DNA from 3 places in the Agrobacterium sp. 6Ca8 genome. Region 1 is predicted to be linked to each of the others. Evidence: predicted binding sites of a transcription regulator. Region 1 holds the regulator's gene; each other region holds the start of a gene.
What was found. Region 1 encodes LexA, which represses DNA repair genes until DNA is damaged. Its sites were predicted from a motif close to TGTTCNNNNTGTGTTCNG; they were not measured.

Region 1 (4,268 bases):
GCAAAGGGCGCTGCTGCTGCCGGAAAAAACCGTGCCGCCGGGTTTTATAAATGGCGAGAGCACGGCAAATACTGCTGGTTCTGACTCGAGATCGAAACTGTCGCCCAAAGACATGGCTGTGGTGGTACGCGAGATGACGGCGGCGCTCAAAGACGCCAAAGCTGGCGTCTTCACCTGCAGGAAAGACATATGGTGCGTAGCGAGCGCCGCGAGCGGAGAATGGATCGTCGTTCTGGAAGATGGCCGCTTCGCCGGAAAAGCCTGCGATATTGCCGATATCGTCGTTGTTTCCCGCAGAACCTCTTTTTCGCAGTGCCGCTCGGGTGCACTCCTGCTCAGCCGTGACATCTTGCGGCGTCTCGGTTCTGTGGAAATAGATTTTGCTGACAAGAGGGAGGAGGGTGTGGCGAGCGGGCTGCGCGCCGCAATCGCCGGAACGGACAGGCCCTGGAGCCAGCACCGTTATTACGACTGGAAAAGCGGACGTTTCGACCGTGATCTGCCGCAGCCCATCATCCGGCTGCTGGCGGCGTCGCAATGACTGCCGCCAGCATGGATCAACGGGTCTTGGCGCGCAAATCTTCAGTCAATTCGCCGATCTCGCCAACTTCCTCTTCATGACCAGCGTCGCGCCAGCTCTCCTTCAAACCGGCCTCGTACCATTCTTGCATGGCAGGCAGGGTGAGCAGCCGGTCGCAATAGGCTTTCGCTGCTGGCGAAAGATCCGCACTGCCATAGGTCTGGAAACGGAATGCAACCGGGCAGAAGAAAGCATCGACCGCCGTGAACTTTTGACCGGCAAGATATGGCCCGCCGAATTTTGTGAGACCCTCGCTCCACAACGCATCGATCCGCTTTATATCGGCTTTAAGCCCGGCATCGCCGCCCCTGGGTTTGACCCGAATGCCCACCGACATGGGATAGAGATTGCGCAGCGAGGAAAAGCCGGCATGCATCTCACTTGCGGCCGAACGCGACCAGGCCCTGGCATGCTTGTCGCTTGCCCAGACACCCTGGTGTCTTTCAGCAAGATATTCGACGATCGAAAGCGTTTCCCAAACCGTCATACCCTCATCGACCAGGCAGGGCACCTTGCCCGTCGGCGAAAAGGAGGAGAAGGAGACGCCTTCGCCGAACGGAATGAGCTTTTCATCAAAGGCGATACCGAGCGTGCGCATCAATACCCACGGCCGTAGCGACCATGAAGAATAGTTCTTGTTGGCTATATAAAGATCGTACATGGCGTATCTCCCGGATATGACGCGTATTTCTACACCTGCCAAGCGTTCACGGAATATCGAAAATTATCCATGGCTCCCATAAACGCCGTTGATGAATGGTGATGTGGGGTCGCCGAGAGCGCGCCTTGCGATAAGTCACCCTTTGGTGACGACTAAAACTGACTGCGCAACACGACAGAACAACGTCGCTAAAAAACAGCGGATGTGATCGCTTCGACAATTACAGCGAGCAGCCCATTCGCTACCACGCCTGTAGCGAAACCGAAGCATCTTTATGGAGCAGGAACTCAGTTTAGAAAGGGCAACGCGCATAGGCTGAATGGCGCATATGTTCGTGCACCCGCAAAAGCACGCCACGTTTGGAAACAGCCAAACCCGATATAGGCGCCATCTTCACGATGACGCCTATCGTAAAGCGAATACGTTCGGTTCGATAAGATCAATGGTAGCGGCGGATCAGCCCAACCAGCTTGCCCTGAATTTTCACCCGGTCGGGCCCGAAGATACGGGTCTCATAGGCTGGGTTTGCCGCCTCGAGCGCAATGGAGGCTCCCTTGCGGCGGAAGCGCTTCAGCGTGGCTTCTTCGTCATCCACCAGAGCCACAACGATATCCCCGGGATTGGCAGTGTTGCCGTTGCGGATGATGACTGTGTCGCCGTCGAAAATGCCGGCCTCGATCATCGAATCACCCTTGACCTCAAGCGCGTAATGTTCGCCCGTGCCAAGCATGTCTACTGGCACTGCCACATCATGGGTGTTGTTCTGTATGGCGGAAATCGGCACGCCCGCAGCGATGCGGCCCATGACCGGCACGGTGACAGCCCCGCCCAGATCATTGGCCGGCGTCTTGGGGGCAGGGGCCGGTTCCGGCGTCTTGGGCTTGCCAAGGCTGCCTTCGATAACGCTTGGCGAAAAGCCGCGCTGCGGCCTTGCACCCGGCGTATAAGCCTCGGGCAGCTTGATGACTTCCAGCGCCCGAGCTCTATTCGGTAGCCGACGAATGAACCCGCGCTCTTCGAGAGCGGTTATCAGGCGGTGGATGCCGGATTTCGAAGCAAGATCGAGTGCGTCCTTCATTTCATCGAAGGAGGGCGGCACGCCGGACTCTTTCATTCGTTCATGAATGAAGAGAAGCAATTCCTGCTGTTTGCGCGTGAGCATGAGGAAAACACCCTTTAGAATCGTAGTGGAAGTCGCGAAACAAATACAGAACGAACACTATATGTTCCATATGTGTTCTGCAATCCCCTAAAATTTCGTGAAGGTGCCATCTGTTGCTGTGATGATTTGCCTCATAGCACGCAATTGTGCTTTTGTGCGGTCGAAACCGTCCCGGCATGCTCCGGGCGGAAGGCCAGCAGGATACATGTCATGACGAAACCCTATAGCGTTGACCATCTCGTTTTGCCCGTGGAAGTCATAGGCGTCTCCGTGAAGCGCCTCGTCAGTCTTGGCTTTACGGTTGCGCCGGAGGCTCTGCATCCTTTCGGCACCCAAAATGCCTGCGTATTTTTCGCCGATGGCACCTATCTGGAGCCGCTCGCAATTGCTGATCCGGCTAAATATAATGCCTCAATAGAGAGGGGTGATGTGTTCACCGGCAGGGATGTGGCCTTCCGGCAACGGGACGGGCAGGAGGGTTTTTCGGCTCTTGTCGCCAGGACTGAAGACGCCTTGGTTGACCATGAGCGGTTTCGGGCAGCCGGCCTTTCGGCGGGCGATGTTTTCGAGTTTTCGCGGCCTGTTCGGATGCCGGATGGCTCGCAAGGCGAGGCGGCGTTCCGGCTTGCTTTTGCGGCAAGCGGGGCGGCCGCGGATTTCTTTTTGTTCAGTTGTCAACGGCTTTAAGCCCTTCCGGGCGATCGCACCATGCTGGAGCGCCACGCCAATGGTGTCACCGGCCTCAGTGAAATCGTCCTGTTTTCCGGCGGCAATATGGAGGTGGCGGGCCTGATCGAGACAGTGTTTGCCTGTGAAGACAAAAGGTCTCCGGGCGGTGATATGGTTTTTGCGACCGGCAATGCCAGCATCAGATTGACCGGAAAACCGCCTTTCGGCGGGCAGGCCCTGAATGCTCAGGACGGCAACGAAGGAGGATTGCGCGGCGCGGGCATCGTCTTTTCGTCACACGATCTTGCCGTGACAGAGGCGGTGCTTGCTGCTAATGGCGTGTCCTGCGCAAAAGCGGACGGCCGTCTGGTGGTGCCCGCGGCACCCGGTCAGGGCGTTGCCTTCGCCTTCGAGGAAAAATGATGAGCGTTACGAACAATCTTAAAGTCACTGCCGGCGACGGCGCCAGCAAGGTTTCCTTCTCGAATACCGAGCGGTTTTCGCTGATTGCCGGTCCGTGCCAGATGGAAAGCCGCGAACATGCCTTCATGATCGCTGGCGTCCTGAAGGAGCTTTGCGACAAGCTGGGAATAGGGCTTGTCTACAAGTCCTCTTTCGACAAGGCGAACCGCACTTCGCTTTCCGGAAAACGCGGCATCGGCCTGGATAACGCGATGCAGGTTTTTGCCGATCTCAAGAAGGAATTCGGTTTTCCTGTTCTGACCGACATCCACACGGAAGAGCAATGCGCCGTCGTTTCCGAGGTGGTGGACGTGCTGCAGATTCCGGCGTTCCTCAGCCGCCAGACCGATCTTCTCGTTGCTGCCGCCAAGACCGGCCGCGTCATCAACGTCAAGAAAGGCCAGTTTCTGGCGCCCTGGGACATGAAGAACGTGCTTGCCAAGCTTAATGAGAGCGGCAATCCTAATGTGATGTTGTGCGAGCGCGGCGCGTCCTTCGGTTACAACACGCTGGTTTCCGACATGCGCTCGTTGCCGATCATGGCAGCGCTCGGCGCACCTGTCGTGTTCGATGCCACCCATTCGGTGCAGCAACCGGGCGGGCAGGGCGGTTCCACCGGCGGACAGCGCGAATTCGTCGAGACTTTGGCGCGTGCGGCCGTTGCGGTTGGCGTGGCTGGTCTCTTCATCGAGACCCATGAGGATCCGGACAATGCGCCGTCAGACGGCCCTAAC
Region 2 (4,268 bases), on a different replicon from region 1:
GCGCGCCGTTCAGAACAAGCGATACTGTTGCCTGACTGACGCCTGCAAGCTTCGCAATATCGTTCTGAGTAAGGCGTTTATGGCTGGTCACGCAATGCCCTCCCCGACACTCGTTGACTGCTAATACGTATTAGCTGTTAATGCGTATTAGCACGACTTCCCTACTCTGTGTCAAGAGGCGAAAGACACGCTTGCGGAGCGATGTTTTGACGAAGGCTTATCAGGCGGCCAGCCCGGCCTTATGACGGCCGCGCTGGGTTATGGGCTTCCATACCAGCGGTAAAACGGTGCCCGCTGCGGGTTCAGGGCACCGAAGGCGTCTTTGCGTCTGCAAGCTTTTGCTGGAGAAGCCAGGTCCACATCGCCTCATCGCCGAGCACTTTTGCCTCCACCTCTTCATGGTTCGTATCTTCAAAAACCGTCAGCCGCACATTGCGTTTCAATTCCTGGAGACGCTGAACGAGGACAACAGTATCGGACAAAGGAATCACCTCGTCCCTTGAGCCGTGAAAGGCCCAGAAGGCTGTCTTTTCATTGGTGCGGTTGAGGTAATGGCGGATGCCGCCACCGGCAATTGGGACGACCGCAGCAAAAGTTTGCGGAAACTGTTCGGCCATTGACCAGGCGCCAAACCCTCCCCGGCTATATCCGATCAGATAGATACGGCTGCGGTCCACCCGATGATCCGCCACAACGGAAGCCAGGACGCTTGCGACACGTTCGATCGGATAAAGCAGTTCCTCGCTCGGATTTTGTGGCGAAAACACCATGAAAGGAAAATCACGGCCCCCTTCGATCAATTTTGGCAGACCGCTGCGGCGCAGCTTTTCGACGTCGCTCCCGCCCTGATCGCCGCCATGCAGCCATACCACGAGAGGATAGGTTTTGTCCGAACCGGCATAGTCTTTGGGCGTATAAAGCAGATAATTGATATCCGACGCGATCGTGGAGTCAGACCTCATGGCCTTCTGCTCGGCAAAGGCAAATGTCGATGTGGCCAGTGCCGCAACAGCGATCAGGCATAGTTTCAGATGCTTCATGCTTTTGTCCTCCCAACAAACACGTCTTCCAAGACGCGACTGGTGAACTCATCAGCCGCCGGGTTGGTTCAGTGGTTTGAAAAGCATGCCGGTCAACACGCCATGCGGAACCCGATTGAGGCTGCGAATATCGATCAGCCAGGTTTGTCCACCGCAGTGTGGAGGACAGAGAGATGCGTTCATTATTTGTTCTGGCCTGCTGTTTGAGTTTTTGCTAATCATTGCAACAAGAGTGCTTTTGAAAAATGCCGTCGTCGTGCGGATAGGCAAATATCAAGGATGCAGGCATGGCGGTTGCCTATCTGGACAAACTGAACGAGCAGCAACGCAAGGCCGTGGAACATGGCGTTGGGCCTTCAGGCGGACACACGGCTGGACCGTTGCTGATTATCGCCGGTGCCGGTTCCGGCAAGACCAATACGCTGGCGCACCGGGTGGCGCATCTGATCGTCAATGGCGCCGATCCTCGCCGCATCCTGCTGATGACGTTTTCACGGCGTGCCGCTTCCGAAATGTCGCGTCGTGTCGAGCGTATCTGCAAGCAGGTCATCGGCGCTAACGCCGGAGCCCTCACCGATGCGATGGCCTGGTCCGGCACGTTTCACGGGATCGGCGCCCGCCTCTTGCGAATCTATGCGGAACAGATTGGACTGGACATGGATTTCACGATCCACGACCGCGAAGACAGCGCTGATCTGATGAATCTTGCCCGACATGAACTGGGTTTCTCCAAAACCGAGAGCCGTTTTCCGACAAAGGGCACCTGCCTTGCGATCTATTCGCGCGCCGTCAATTCACAAACGCCGCTGAAAGAAATCCTGCGCCAGCACTATCCATGGGTGTCCAGCTGGGAAGAAGAACTCAAGCAATTATTCGCCGCCTATGTCGAGGCCAAGCAGGCCCAGAACGTTCTCGATTACGACGATCTTCTGCTCTACTGGGCCCAGATGGTCAGCGATCCCGACCTTGCAGGCGATATCGGCAATCGTTTCGACCACGTGATGGTCGACGAATATCAGGATACCAACCGGCTGCAGGCCGCGGTGCTGATGGCACTGAAGCCGGGCGGTCGCGGGTTGACCGTGGTGGGTGACGATGCCCAGTCGATCTATTCGTTCCGGGCAGCAACGGTGCGCAATATCCTTGATTTTCCGGCATCTTTCAGCCCGGCTGCCGATATTATCACCCTTGATCGCAACTATCGCTCGACACAGCCGATACTGGCTGCCGCCAATGGTGTCATCGACCTTGCCCGTGAGCGATTCACCAAAAACCTTTGGACCGAACGACAGTCACTCGAGCGGCCGAAGCTCGTGACAGTAAAAAGCGAAACCGAGCAGGCGAACTTTATTATCGACCAGGTGCTGGCCAATCGTGAGACCGGCATGACGCTGAAGCAACAGGCCGTGCTGTTTCGCACCTCCAGTCACAGCGGGCCGCTTGAAGTTGAACTTACACGCCGCAACATTCCCTTCGTCAAATTTGGCGGCCTGAAGTTTCTCGACAGTGCCCATGTAAAGGACATGCTGGCGGTATTGCGTTTCGCGCAAAACCCACGCGACCGCGTCGCCGGTTTCAGGCTACTTCAGATGCTGCCGGGTATCGGGCCGAAGAAAGCCGGCAATATTCTCGATACGATTGCGGCAGATCCCGAACCTTTGCTCGCCCTTGCCGAAATTCCGCCGCCACCCAAAACCGGTGATGACTGGGTATCCCTCGTGCAGTTGCTGGCGAACATGCGAAAATCGCACGGCGGCTGGCCATCAGATATCGAGCAGGCGCGGCTCTGGTACGAGCCCCACCTCGAACGCATCCATGAGGACGCCGAGACGCGGAAGGCCGATTTGCTGCAACTCGAGCAGATTGCCGGCGGCTATCCTTCCCGCGAACGCTTCCTCACCGAACTGACGCTCGATCCGCCGGATGCCACCAGCGATCAGGCAGGCGTGCCGCTGCTCGATGAGGATTATCTGACGCTTTCAACCATTCATTCGGCAAAAGGCCAGGAATGGCGTTCCGTCTTTATCCTGAACGTGGTCGATGGCTGCATACCCTCCGATCTGGGTGTCGGCTCCACGCATGAAGTCGAGGAGGAACGCCGGCTGCTCTATGTCGCCATGACGCGCGCCAAGGACAGCCTGTCACTGATAACCCCGCAACGGTTCTTCACCCATGGCCAGAACGCGCAGGGCGACCGGCATGTCTATGCCGCTAGAACCCGCTTCATACCGGCAACTTTGCTGCAGTTCTTTGAAACCGCCACCTGGCCCCTGGTTTCGGCCGCAGCCTCCGAGCGCAGCGCGCAGCAGATCCGCATCGATGTAGGCGCGCGGATGCGGGCGATGTGGAAATAGGGAAGATCGTACAGGCTGGAACGATGGATAACACGGCTGTTCGAAAGATCATCCATATCGACATGGATGCCTTTTATGCATCGGTGGAGCAACGCGACAACCCCGCACTTCGCGGCCTGCCGGTCGCCGTCGGCGGATCGGCCGCACGAGGCGTGGTGGCTGCGGCAAGTTACGAGGCGAGAACCTTCGGCGTCCATTCAGCCATGCCGTCCGTCACTGCCAAACGGAAATGCCCGGATCTGATCTTCGTACCGCCACGCTTCGAGGTATACCGGCAGGTGTCGCAACAGATACGGGAGATATTCGCCGAATATACCCCTCTGATCGAGCCGCTATCGCTCGACGAAGCCTATCTCGATGTCACCGAAAACCTGAAAGGCATGGAGATCGCCACCGAAATTGCGCTGGAGATCCGCGCAAAGATCAAGGCGGTCACCAGACTCAATGCATCTGCCGGCATCTCCTACAACAAGTTTCTGGCCAAGATGGCAAGCGACCTGAACAAACCGAATGGCCAGGCCGTCATCACGCCGAAGAATGGGCCTGGCTTTGTTGAAGCCCTGGCCGTCAAGAAATTTCATGGCGTAGGACCCGCCACGGCCGAGCGGATGAAACGGCACGGCATCGAAACAGGGCTCGATCTCAAATCGAAATCACTCGGTTTTCTGCAACAGCATTTCGGGAAATCCGGCCCTTATTTCTACAACATCGCCCGCGGCATCGATGAACGGCAGGTCAAGCCCGATCGCATCCGCAAATCTGTCGGCGCCGAGGACACATTCGTCGAGGATATCGACGATCTCGACTTGGCGAAGGCGGAGCTTGGCCCTTTGGCTCAGAAAGTCTGGCGTTATTGCGAGGCCCACGACATCAC
Region 3 (4,268 bases), 650 kb from region 1:
CGACACGGACGGCACCCCCCTCCCGCACCCGCTGCAATCCTTCGGTCACGACCTGATCGCCTTCCGCCAGTTCCGCTTTCACGAGAACGGCGTCGGGGTTACGCTGCACGATCTGCACCCGCACCTTGGCCGATTTATTGTCGGTCACGCGCCAGACATAGGAACCTTCGGCATCCCACTGCACGGCAAGCGGATCGACGGAGGCATAGGTCTCTCCGGCAAAACGCATGGTGACGCCAAAGGACATACCGGCCCGAAGCTCATCCTTGTCGTTAGCAAACCGTGCCCGGATGCGGATGGTACGGCTTGCGGCGTCGACACGGTTGTCGACGGCCTCGACCTCACCTTTGAACGTCTCGCCGGGGCGTGAAATCGAGGTGGCCTCTACAGGCATTCCGACGGTAATTGCAGTTACGAACCGTTCCGGCGCCCAGAAATTGACCAGAATTTGAGAACGGTCATCAATGCCGACGATCGTTGATTGCGTGGTGACATTGTCGCCGATATTGGCGGCCACGATCCCGACAACACCCTCAATCGGTGCGACGATGTCGCGGCGCCTGAGGTTCAGCTCGGCGGTGCTCAGTGCAAGCTTGGCGGCTTCCTCGGCAATCTGCGCATCCAGCACATCAAGGCGGGATACGGATTTCAGGTTACTGTAGGAACTCGATTTTTCGACGGCGCTGCGTAGCGCAACCTGCGCCTTGTCCCGCTCGATCACCTGCTCCTCGTCATCGAGCCGCGCGAGCACCTGCCCCTTTACGACGCGGGCGCCGGATGAAATGCGGATTTCCGAAAGCGTGCCTGATGTCTGCGGCATGACGACGACCGACTGGATGGCCTCGCCACTGCCGATGGCGTTCAGCCTGTCATTGACCGTGCCCTGCTTGACCGGGGCCATCGCCACCAGGGTCGCATTGCCATCGCGGCGTGCAGCGCCGGCATTTTGGCCGGATGACGAACCGGGTGTTCTGGCACCGGATGCGGCAACCTCGACCGCGCCAACAGGTGTTTTGCCGATGCCGATACCCGCGAGCAGATTCCGCGCTTCGGGTGAATAAAACCCCCAAAGACAGAGTCCTGCTCCCGCCACAGCAAGACAGACACCCACCTGTTTCCACACCCGCATACAATTCTCCGATTATCCGCACAGCATAAACCCGCCCCGAAAAGAGCTTTTCGGAACGGTAGAAGTATTCCCGCATGCCTTAACGAAGGCAACGCACAAATCCGTTCCTTACATAATTGTAATTTGTGATGAATTGTCGTCAAAAGCGCACTGACGGCCATTTCTGTCGCAAACATTCGCCAATCCGGTAATCTGCAGCTGAAATAGCCATGACCGGAGGAATGCATGAGCACCGTAACGAAAGCCGAAAATCCCGAAGCCAACCCGCGCGTCAAGGCTGTATTCGACGATATCCGCACAACGCGGAAATCGGATTTCATCAACAATATGTGGCTCTACCTCGCCTTCGACCCCGATCTTCTGGAAAAGACCTGGGCCGAGGTCAAGGCGGTGATGGCCACACCTTCAGCGCTCGATCCGCTGGTGAAGGAAATGCTTTATATCGCCGTTTCCGTCACCAATGGCTGCTCCTACTGCGCCCACTCCCATACCGCAGCTGCAAAAGCCAAGGGCATGACGGGCGAACAGCATGCCGATCTCATGCGCGTCATCGCCCTTGCCGCCAAGACCAACCAACTGGCCGTGGCGCTGCAATTGCCGGTGAACACGGCTTTTGATGCCGACAGGCGGGCCTGAGACGAAAAAACGTCTTGGAATAGGCGTTTTGACGGATGATACCGGAATAAAAGCAGAACACGGTTCTAGCCTTTATATCCCGAATCACTACATTGGGCCGCATGAGCAACAGTTTTGACGATATGCCGTTCTTCGACGAAGAACCTGAGGCGCCGCGCAAGGCGACGAACAATGCCGATGCAGGCAACGCCGGCGGGCTTGGCATTGCCGCGCGCGCCATGGCGGCACGCGATCAGGCCCGGCCCACGCCCGACTATCTGTCCGGTCTTAACCCGGAACAGCGCGAAGCCGTGGAGACACTGGACGGCGCGGTTCTGGTGCTTGCGGGCGCCGGCACCGGCAAGACCCGCGTTCTCACCACCCGCATCGCCCATATTCTGGCGACCGGACGCGCCTATCCCAGCCAGATTCTGGCCGTGACCTTCACCAACAAGGCCGCGCGCGAGATGAAGGAACGTATTGGCGTTTTGGTCGGCGGCGCGGTTGAGGGCATGCCCTGGCTCGGCACCTTCCACTCCATCGGTGTCAAGCTCTTGCGTCGCCATGCCGAACTCATCGGCCTGAAGTCTGATTTCACCATTCTCGACACCGACGATGTGGTGCGGCTGATCAAACAGCTTATCCAGGCCGAAGGTCTTGATGACAAGCGCTGGCCGGCCAAACAATTCGCCGGCATGATTGACGGCTGGAAGAACAAGGGGCTGACACCGCCGGATATTCCCGAGGGCGATTCCCGCGCCTTTGCCAATGGCAAGGGCCGCGAACTTTACACGGCCTATCAGAACCGGCTGAAAACGCTGAACGCCTGCGATTTCGGCGATCTTCTGCTGCACCCCATCAGCATCTTCCGCCGCAATCCCGATATTCTGAAGGAGTACCACCAGAAATTCCGCTATATTCTGGTGGATGAGTATCAGGACACCAATACGGCGCAATATATGTGGCTCAGGCTTCTTGCCCAGCGCCCCAAAGGCGAGCCGCAAAACGTCTGCTGCGTCGGCGACGACGACCAGTCGATCTATGGCTGGCGCGGCGCCGAAGTGGACAACATCCTGCGCTTCGACAAGGATTTTCCCGGTGCCAAGGTCATCAAGCTGGAGCGCAACTACCGCTCCACCGAGCATATTCTCGGCACCGCCGGCCATCTGATCGCCCATAATGAAGGGCGTCTCGGCAAGACCCTGTTCACCGAGCGCAGCAGCCCCGACGATGAGAAGGTCGTGGTGCATGCGGCCTGGGATTCCGAAGAGGAAGCCCGCGCCGTCGGTGAAGAAATCGAGCAGCTTCAGCGCAAGAACCACAAGCTGAACGACATGGCCATTCTCGTCCGCGCCTCCTTCCAGATGCGCGAGTTCGAAGACCGTTTCGTCACGCTTGGCCTCAATTACCGCGTCATCGGCGGTCCGCGCTTCTACGAGCGTCTCGAAATCCGCGATGCCATGGCCTATTTTCGCCTTGTCTGCCAGCCGGCCGACGATCTGGCCTTCGAGCGCATCGTCAACACCCCCAAGCGCGGCCTGGGCGACACGACCATCCGCAATCTGCATGATTACGCCCGCGCCCGCGACATTCCGATGCTGGCGGCAGCGACCGACATCATCGAGACCGACGAGCTGAAACCGAAAGCGCGCAAGGCGCTGTTCGACGTGGTGCAGGATTTCCGCCGCTGGCAGGGGCTTCTGGAAAACACCGAACACACCACGCTTGCCGAGCAGATCCTTGACGAAAGCGGCTATACTGCCATGTGGCAGGCCGACAAGACGGCGGAAGCACCCGGTCGGCTGGAAAACCTGAAGGAACTCATCCGCTCGATGGAGGCCTTCGAAAGCCTGCGCGGTTTCCTCGAGCATGTCGCGCTCGTCATGGATGCCGAGCAGAACGAAAATCTCGATGCCGTCTCCATCATGACGCTGCATTCCGCCAAGGGGCTGGAATTCGACACCGTCTTCCTTCCCGGTTGGGAAGAAGGTCTGTTCCCGCACCAGCGGGCGCTGGACGAAGGCGGCCGCTCCGGTCTGGAGGAAGAACGTCGTCTCGCCTATGTCGGCATCACCCGCGCCAAGAAGCTATGCCATATCTGGTTCGTATCGAACCGGCGTATCCATGGTCTGTGGCAATCCACCCTGCCCTCGCGTTTTCTCGATGAACTGCCGCCAGCGCACGTGGATGTCGCGGCATCCGACAGCAATTACGGTGGTTACGGCGGACGCGGCGGTTATGGCCAGTCCCGTTTCGACAAGGCGGAGCCCTTCGCCAACAACTACTCCACCCCCGGCTGGAAACGTGCCCAGGCCAACAAGTCCGACGCGACCCGCGATAACTGGGGCACACGCTCCGGCCATGCGGTCGAGCGGATTGGGTATGGCGAAAGCGGGCCCCGCGCCCGCACGATCGACGGCGAACTGGTGGCCAAATCGGTTGCCGACACACCTTCGAAATTCGTGGTCGGAGACCGCGTTTTCCATATCAAATTCGGCAATGGCAACATCTCCGCCATCGAGGG

Region 2: a site for LexA is predicted at 1,217-1,234, ahead of ACZ5A6_RS20440 (ATP-dependent helicase). Genes of this name have one in related genera too.
Region 3: a site for LexA is predicted at 1,808-1,825, ahead of ACZ5A6_RS08700 (ATP-dependent helicase). Genes of this name have one in related genera too.

The regions. Positions count from the first base shown of each region.
Region 1 is NZ_AP026433.1:1,074,832-1,079,099, forward strand. Features, by position in the region: gene ACZ5A6_RS05350 (ComEC/Rec2 family competence protein) at 1-541, shown strand, start outside; gene ACZ5A6_RS05355 (glutathione S-transferase family protein) at 558-1,241, opposite strand; gene lexA (transcriptional repressor LexA) at 1,681-2,403, opposite strand; partial or broken gene ACZ5A6_RS05365 (VOC family protein) at 2,614-3,495, shown strand; gene kdsA (3-deoxy-8-phosphooctulonate synthase) at 3,495-4,268, shown strand, end outside.
Region 2 is NZ_AP026434.1:1,359,882-1,364,149, forward strand. Features, by position in the region: gene ACZ5A6_RS20430 (LacI family DNA-binding transcriptional regulator) at 1-91, opposite strand, end outside; gene ACZ5A6_RS20435 (carboxylesterase family protein) at 303-1,040, opposite strand; gene ACZ5A6_RS20440 (ATP-dependent helicase) at 1,328-3,394, shown strand; gene dinB (DNA polymerase IV) at 3,418-4,268, shown strand, end outside.
Region 3 is NZ_AP026433.1:1,723,143-1,727,410, forward strand. Features, by position in the region: gene ACZ5A6_RS08690 (efflux RND transporter periplasmic adaptor subunit) at 1-1,129, opposite strand, end outside; gene ACZ5A6_RS08695 (carboxymuconolactone decarboxylase family protein) at 1,355-1,765, shown strand; gene ACZ5A6_RS08700 (ATP-dependent helicase) at 1,867-4,268, shown strand, end outside.